Regions from separate parts of the Pseudocitrobacter sp. CD920760 genome, predicted to be linked through region 1. Evidence: predicted binding sites of a transcription regulator. Region 1 holds the regulator's gene; the other holds the start of a gene.
The links. The regulator CRP, encoded in region 1, controls carbon source genes, mostly activating them, when cyclic AMP is high. The targets are predictions, from matches to a motif close to ATGTGANNNNNNTCACAT.
Positions count from the first base shown of each region.

Region 2: ldtB (L,D-transpeptidase) is a predicted target of CRP. The motif match lies at 1,813-1,830, and genes of this name have one in related genera.

Region 1 covers NZ_CM173490.1:4,766,082-4,770,298, reverse strand. Annotated here, with positions in the region: gene AC1MKH_RS22535 (YccS/YhfK family putative transporter) at 1-2,052, opposite strand, end outside; gene crp (cAMP-activated global transcriptional regulator CRP) at 2,101-2,733, opposite strand; gene AC1MKH_RS22525 (OsmC family protein) at 3,036-3,440, shown strand; gene AC1MKH_RS22520 (phosphoribulokinase) at 3,572-4,217, opposite strand, start outside.
Region 2 covers NZ_CM173490.1:1,677,480-1,681,696, forward strand. Annotated here, with positions in the region: gene AC1MKH_RS07660 (GntR family transcriptional regulator) at 17-733, shown strand; gene ldtB (L,D-transpeptidase) at 795-1,715, opposite strand; gene AC1MKH_RS07670 (ABC-F family ATPase) at 1,933-3,525, shown strand.

The DNA of each region.
Region 1 (4,217 bases):
GATACCGTGCCGTGGCCGCTGACGCCATGCCACCGATGAAATGGTGTGCATGGTGTTGAGATGGCCCAGAATACGCTGGAGATGCTGTTCCATGGTGCTGAGTGGCCCGTGGGACAGCGTATCCGGCGACTCCATGATGTTCACATCCCCGCTGCTGCCCGATTCATCATACTCCAGACGTTGCTGGCAGCGTTGCAGGGCGACTTCACACGATTCCAGATAACGTTGCATCAGCTCCGGCGAGAGCGTGTCGTGCTCACGCGCCAGCGTGGTCATGGCGTTGATATGTTCGACGATGAACTGGCTGTGCGTCACCCACAGTTTCATATCTTCCAGATAGTGCGTATTAAAGCCCGGTTCCTGCATCGCCTGATTGAGCGAGTTAAACAAGGCGTTATGCGCCTGGTTGACGCGCATACGTTGATACGCCAGTTTTTCCGCGGAAGGGTCGTCACTCAAAATTAACTGGATCGCTTCCTGATCCGCTTCCAGCGCAGAGTGCGCATTTTTCCGCAGCAGGCCGCTTTGCCACTGCGGCCACAGCCACAGCATGCCGCCGAAGGCAATCAGGCAGCCAATAATGGTGTCGGCGAAACGCGCGACGATAAACTGCTCGCCGTTGAGCGTCAGCAATTGCAGGGTATATACCGCCGTAATGGTGAAACCCACCGTCGCCCAGCCGTAGCTTTTACGAATGATCAGATAGCTTATCAGGGTGATCACCAGCATCGCGGCCAGCGCAAACCCTTCCGGGAAGTGATAATGCAGTGTGGCGGCGGCAATCACCAGCCCCGCCAGGGTGCCCGCCGCACGGTGGAAGATACGCACGCGCGTCGCGCCGTAACCGTTTTGCGTCACCAACAGCACGGTCATTAAGATCCAGTAGGGTTTTGGCAGATGCAGCGCTGCGCCCATCAGGCTGGCGATGCTCAGCATCACGCTTAAACGTGCGGCATTACGCAGCGCGGGCGATTTCAGCGACAGATAGCTTTTCAGCGCCGGGAACAGCGGCAGACGGCGCTCTTTATCAGCCATCAGATTACGCGGATAAAGCGGACGCTGCGAACGCAACACTTTGGCGATGCGGCTGAAGTGCCAGGCGCAGAATTGCCCAACCGGGTTATCGGGATGCTGGCGGGCAATTTTCTCCAGCGCGCCAATTTGCTTATCCATGTTGAAGCGCGTCGGGAAGCGGTGATAGAGAATATCATCGGCCATGACCCGCAGGCGCGCGGCGACGGTTTGCGCGTTCCAGCGAATCACCGCTTCGGCGTGGCTGCGCTCGACCAGTTTTTGCACCTCTTCCGGCTGGTGCAGACTCACCGAAATGTGCTCCTGCAAATCCAGCCCCATCTGGAAGGCGCGCAGCAGGCGCTTGTAATCATTGTGCTGATTGGCCGCCAGCATGTGCATCTGCTGATAGCACTGGGAAATCAGATCGACCACTTTCTGCTGACGATTAAGCAACGGCGGCAGGGCGGTATTGGGGTCGGTATGTTGCGTCAGCAGGCTATATTTGGCTTCGCAGTACTCCGCCAGTTGGCGGTAAAGCAGGCTTAACGACTCGCGTAGCGGTTGTTCACGCCACAGCCAGAACCAAAACCAGTTGAACAACCCGTACCACAGCGTGCCGAGCGCGTAGATCAGTAACGGTTCCCAGATGGGCATATTGCCCGCCAGGCTCAGGGTAAAAATCGCGGCAATTAGCGAGGCCGGAAGCAATCGCCCGTGCAGGGCGCTGATTTCGGCGGTAACGCCCAGCACCATCGCCAGACCGGTGAGAATAAACGGCAGCGGGATATCATCGGCCAACAGCAGTTGCACAATCAGGCTGCAACCGGCGAACAGCGACCCACCGATAATCAGGCGTTTGAAGAAACGTTTATGGGGAGTATCCAGCCCGGCGATGTTGCAGCAGGCAGGCACTAAAGAGAACAGTAAGCCGTGTTGAAGCTGGCCAAGAATCAGGCCGACGGCGACCGGCAAACATAACACCAGCGTTTGCCGCAGTGCATAGTTGACTTCCGGATGGTAAATCAGCCTGCGCCACATACGAGACAAAAACGGCGTATTGCGCGAACAATACGCCGTCAGACGGGATTAACGCGTGCCGTAAACGACGATCGTTTTACCGTGTGCGGAGATCAGGTTCTGATCTTCCAGCATCTTCAGGATACGACCCACGGTTTCACGAGAGCAGCCGACGATCTGACCGATTTCCTGACGGGTGATTTTGATCTGCATACCGTCCGGGTGGGTCATAGCATCCGGCTGTTTTGCCAGATTCAGCAGCGTCTGCGCGATACGACCGGTAACGTCGAGGAACGCCAGGTTGCCCACTTTCTCAGAGGTGACCTGCAGACGGCGCGCCATCTGAGACGAGAGACGCATCAGGATATCCGGGTTAACCTGGATGAGCTGACGGAATTTCTTATAGGAGATTTCAGCCACTTCACAGGCGGTTTTCGCCCGAACCCAGGCGCTACGTTCCTGGCCTTCTTCAAACAGGCCCAGTTCACCGATGAAATCGCCCTGGTTGAGGTAGGAAAGGATCATCTCTTTGCCTTCCTCATCCTTGATGAGTACTGCCACGGAGCCTTTAACGATGTAGTACAGCGTTTCCGCTTTTTCACCCTGGTGAATCAGCGTGCTCTTCGATGGGTACTTATGAATGTGGCAATGAGACAAGAACCATTCGAGAGTCGGGTCTGTTTGCGGTTTGCCAAGCACCATGCGCGGTTATCCTCTGTTATAAGCTATCGCCAGCGGCATAAATCAGGCAGCCACTGGTTGAAATAATATCCTTCCCTCTACCTGGGAAGTTGGTCGTCAAAGATTGTCGCGACCAGTATGTGATGTCCTCTGCATACATGCAGTACGTTTATGTATCTCTGTAGCATCCCGACTGTTTTAGCATAGCTTTTGCCGTGTGTCTCCTGGTGTCTCGCTTCAGCATGACCCAGGTCTACTTCCGTTGCGAGATTTGTTATGTGCGCGTAATCTGACAATAAATTTGCAACTCTGGAGTGACAATTATGCAAGCGCGTGTGAAATGGGTTGAAGGGTTAACCTTCCTGGGTGAGTCGGCTTCCGGGCACCAGATTTTGATGGATGGCAACTCAGGTGATAAAGCGCCAAGCCCGATGGAAATCGTGCTGATGGCAGCGGGCGGCTGTAGCGCCATCGACGTGGTGTCTATTCTGCAAAAGGGCCGTTACGACGTGACCGATTGTGAAGTTAAACTGACGTCTGAACGCCGCGAAGAAGCGCCACGTCTATTCACGCACATTAATCTGCACTTCATTGTGACCGGCAAAGAGCTGAAAGATGCGGCGGTGTCCCGTGCGGTGGACTTGTCCGCTGAGAAATATTGTTCAGTGGCGCTGATGCTGGGCAAAGCGGTGAACATTACCCATTCTTATGAGGTGGTGGAGGGGTAAGTTGAGACACCCCTCACCCTAACCCTCTCCCGCAGGGAGAGGGGACTGACCGTGCGGTGTTCAGGTTCTGCGCTGATTTTCTCCCTCTCCCTGCGGGAGAGGGCCGGGGTGAGGGGCCCAGCCTGCACCCTTCACCCAATCTTCTTCCCTTCCATCAACCGCTGCACCAGCGGCGTCATGATCAATTCCATCGCCAGCCCCATCTTGCCGCCGGGCACTACCAGCGTATTCATATGCGAGATAAACGAGCCCTGCAACATCGCCAGCAGCCACGGGAAATCGATATTATCGAGATTGCGGAAGTGGATCACCACAAAGCTCTCATCCAGCGACGGAATGCCTTTGGCGGCGAAGGGATCGGAGGTATCGACCGTTGGCACACGCTGGAAGTTGAGATGCGTGCGCGAGAACTGCGGGGTGATGTAGTTGATGTAATCTTCCATCGAACGGACCACGGAATCCATCACCGCCTCGCGGGAGTGACCCCGCTCGCTGGTGTCGCGGATCATCTTCTGGATCCACTCCAGGTTTACGATTGGCACCACACCCACCAGTAAATCGACATGCTTTGCCACATCATGATGCGGCGTGACCACGCCGCCGTGCAGCCCTTCATAGAACAGCACGTCGGTCGGCTCAGGCAGCGGTTGCCACGGGGTAAAGGTTCCCGGCACCTGATTCCACGGCACCGCTTCATCATAGGTATGCAGATATTTTCGCGACTGTCCGGTGCCGCTGTGCCCGTACTCGCGGAACGTTTGTTCCAGCAGGCTGAAG
Region 2 (4,217 bases), 2.2 Mb from region 1:
CATTAAGGAGCGGAAGATGGCGGCGAAGTACCTCTCCATCGCACAGGAAATTAAGCAGCGTATTCTGAGCCAGCGTTATCCGGCGACGGAGCCGCTGCCCGATCAGCTGGCGCTGGCGGCTGAATTCAACACCAGCCGCATGACCATTCAGCAGGCGATGCGCCAGCTGATTGTTGAAGGCATTATCTATGCGCGTCAGGGGCAGGGGACGTTTGTGCGAAAAAACTTCCGCCAGCTTTCGCAGTGGGATGTCGCGGGCAGCGACTATTTCGGCGCAACGGAAACCTGGCGGCACCTCGGCGAGGTGACAAGCCAGGTGATTGCCTTTGAGGTGCGCTTCCCGAATGAAAAAGAGCAAGCCTCGCTGCTGATGAGTGCCGATGCGCCAGTCTATGATTTTATTCGCTTGCGTTTAGTGAACGGTGAACCGATTTCGCTGGATATGACGGTAATGCCGGTCGCGCTGGTGCCTGGGCTCAATAAATCACATCTGGAAAGTTCGGTTTTCCGCTACGTGCGCGAAACGCTGGGCTTAAAGATGATGGGCTCTTATCGCGTGGTGCGCGCCTGTAAGCCGGATGCTCGCGACAAAGAGTATCTCAACTGCGACGAGACCGATCCGGTGCTGGAGCTGGAGCAAGTTATTTATCTGGAAGACGGTACGCCGCTGGAGTATGCGCACTGCCATTATCGCTATGATCATGGCGGGTTTGTGATGGTGAATAATGGGTGAGGGGATTACCCCAAAAAAAATGGCGAAGCATCAGCTTCGCCATTTTTGTATCTGAACCGAATCAGTTCAGACGAATCGGTACACCGGCGCGGTTCTGAATCGCCTGATTCAGCACGTCCTGGTCTACATCAGACTGGGAAGTCACTTTCTGCACCGTAGAGTTCAGCGTAACCGGAACGGTTTCACCGCCTTCAAACTGCGCTTCGGTCACTGACAGCGGGTTGTGAACTTCGATGAAGCGGCTGCCATCCGGTTCTGTGGTTGCTTTCACGGGTTCATCAATAAACTGTACGCGGGTACCGACCGGCACGCTTTCGAACAGGAACTTGATGTCTTCGTTACGCAGACGCACACAACCGTGGCTCACGCGCAGGCCGATACCAAAGTTGGCGTTAGTGCCGTGAATCGCATACAGGCGACCGATGTACAGCGCGTACAGACCCATCGGGTTATCCGGGCCAGCCGGAACCACTGCTGGCAGTGGGTTACCCGCCGCGCGATATTCCGCGTGCATTTTCGCCGTTGGGGTCCATGTCGGGCCCGCTTTCTTGCGTTCTACTTTGGTGGTCCAGTTAATCGGAGTGTCTTTACCCAACTGGCCGATACCGATTGGCAGCACGATGACCGTGTTAGTGCCTTTCGGGTAGTAGTACAGACGCATTTCCGCGCTGTTGATGACGATACCTTCATGCACGGTATCCGGCAGAATCAGCTGCTGCGGAATGGTCAGCACGGTGCCGCCTTTCGGCAGATACGTATCCACGCCCGGGTTAGCTTCCAGCATGTTGGAAAGACCCATCTGATACTGCGCCGCAAAGTATTCCAGCGGCTGCTTGTTGTTTTCAGGGATGGTGATCACCTGATTCTGACCAATGACACGACTACCATCCGTCGGTAACGGATATGTCACTGCGGATGCGGTTTTACAGAAGCCAACGACTGCAAGCGCCGCAGCGAAAAGTGTTGTTAATTTCATGTTCATGTTGTTCGAGATATCAGTGCCACTCAGGCTGTGGTTGGAAAATCGGATGTATGATGGAAGCGCATTATATGTGCATTCCCGGCAACAGGGAATTCAGATGTGTACGAAATCACATTTTTTTCACTTAGGTGACAGTTTAGCGCGTTACGAAGGCGGGCGATTTTAATTCGGAATTGTGGCATAATAGGCGGTTTGTCACATTCCTCAGGATACTTCCGTGTTAGTTACCAGCAACGTTACCATGCAGTTTGGCAGTAAGCCGCTGTTCGAAAACATCTCCGTCAAATTTGGCGGCGGCAACCGTTACGGCCTGATTGGCGCTAACGGGAGCGGCAAATCCACCTTTATGAAAATCCTCGGCGGCGACCTTGAGCCGACGCTGGGCAACGTCTCTCTCGACCCGAATGAGCGCATCGGTAAGCTGCGTCAGGATCAGTTCGCCTTCGAAGAGTTCAGCGTTCTGGATACGGTCATCATGGGACACGGTGAGCTGTGGGAAGTTAAACAAGAGCGCGACCGCATCTATGCGCTGCCGGAAATGAGCGAAGAAGATGGCTATAAAGTGGCCGACCTCGAAGTGCTCTACGGTGAAATGGACGGTTATTCCGCCGAAGCGCGCGCCGGTGAATTGCTGCTGGGCGTGGGGATTCCGCTGGAACAGCATTACGGCCCAATGAGCGAGGTCGCACCTGGCTGGAAACTGCGTGTGCTTCTGGCGCAGGCGCTGTTCTCTAACCCGGACATCCTGCTGCTCGATGAACCGACCAACAACCTGGACATCGACACCATTCGCTGGCTGGAGCAGGTGCTGAACGAACGCGACAGCACCATGATCATCATTTCGCACGACCGTCACTTCCTGAACATGGTCTGCACCCACATGGCAGATCTCGACTACGGTGAGCTGCGCGTCTACGCCGGTAACTACGACGAATACATGACCGCTGCCACCCAGGCACGTGAACGTCTGCTGGCCGATAACGCCAAGAAAAAAGCGCAGATTGCTGACCTGCAATCCTTCGTTAGCCGCTTTAGCGCCAACGCCTCTAAATCTCGCCAGGCAACGTCCCGCGCGCGTCAGATTGATAAAATCAAACTCGACGAAGTCAAAGCGTCGAGCCGTCAGAACCCGTTCATTCGTTTTGAGCAGGACAAGAAGTTGTTCCGTAACGCGCTGGAAGTGGAAGCCCTCAGCAAAGGCTTTGATAACGGCCCGCTGTTTAAAGGCGTTAACCTGCTGCTGGAAGTGGGCGAGAAACTCGCGATCCTGGGGACCAACGGCGTCGGTAAATCCACGCTGATGAAAACCCTGGTCGGTGATTTAACGCCGGATCACGGTACGGTGAAATGGTCCGAAAACGCGCAAATCGGCTACTACGCGCAGGATCATGAATTCGAATTTGAAAATGACCTGACCGTCTTCGAATGGATGAGCCAGTGGAAACAGGAAGGCGACGACGAACAAGCGGTGCGCAGCATCCTCGGTCGCCTGCTGTTCAGCCAGGACGATATCAAGAAACCGGCAAAAGTACTTTCCGGTGGTGAGAAAGGTCGCATGCTGTTCGGTAAACTGATGATGGAAAAACCGAACGTGCTGGTCATGGATGAACCGACCAACCACCTGGATATGGAATCCATTGAATCGTTGAACATGGCGCTGGAAATGTATCCGGGCACGCTGATCTTTGTTTCTCACGACCGTGAATTTGTGAGCTCGCTGGCGACGCGTGTGATTGAAATTACGCCGGAGCGCGTGATTGACTTCACCGGTAATTACGAAGATTACCTGCGTAGTAAGGGTATCGAGTAAGGTTTTCTGACCATTTGAGAAGCTGGCTGGGAAAATTTTCCTGCCAGCTTTTTTTATCATTTTCCAGGCGTTTGATTGTTTACAGTATCTCAATCCGATATGGCTTACGGTGTGAATCTATTTTTTAATTCGGTTTTTATATATTGCAAATGCGTAATATAACAATAAAGAAAATAAAGGCAGAAATACTGCCCAGATGATAATAATATCGCCCAGTGCAGGATTGAAATCATAAATTTTATTATACAGGTTGTAATGAATATGTAGATGGTCGTATATTACCAATGCCATCTTTTCTATATCCAAAAACGTGCTGGCAATAAATAAAGTAAGGCAGGCTATGCAAAAAAAGACTAAATAAAGCCCTATCGACTTTAAAATGAAATTTAACATGGTTACCTCATTTGCAGATATTGAGATTAGGTTTGTCGCTGAGGCGCTCACGGCTGAGCATATCACCATAATTTTAACGTGGCAAAAGCGGTCGTTAGTAGTCCTGACAAAAATCAATAGACTCAGTTTATGTTGGTTCCCTGGGAAATAAATATAATTACTATATGTTGTTGTATTCAGCTTGATATCAAGAAATCGGTGAGGGTACTTTTTCGGTTGTTGGGAATACCGCACGTTGTTTGATAGACGGATGACGGAAAAACCGGACGTGTTGTTGGTAGATGAATCGACCAACCACC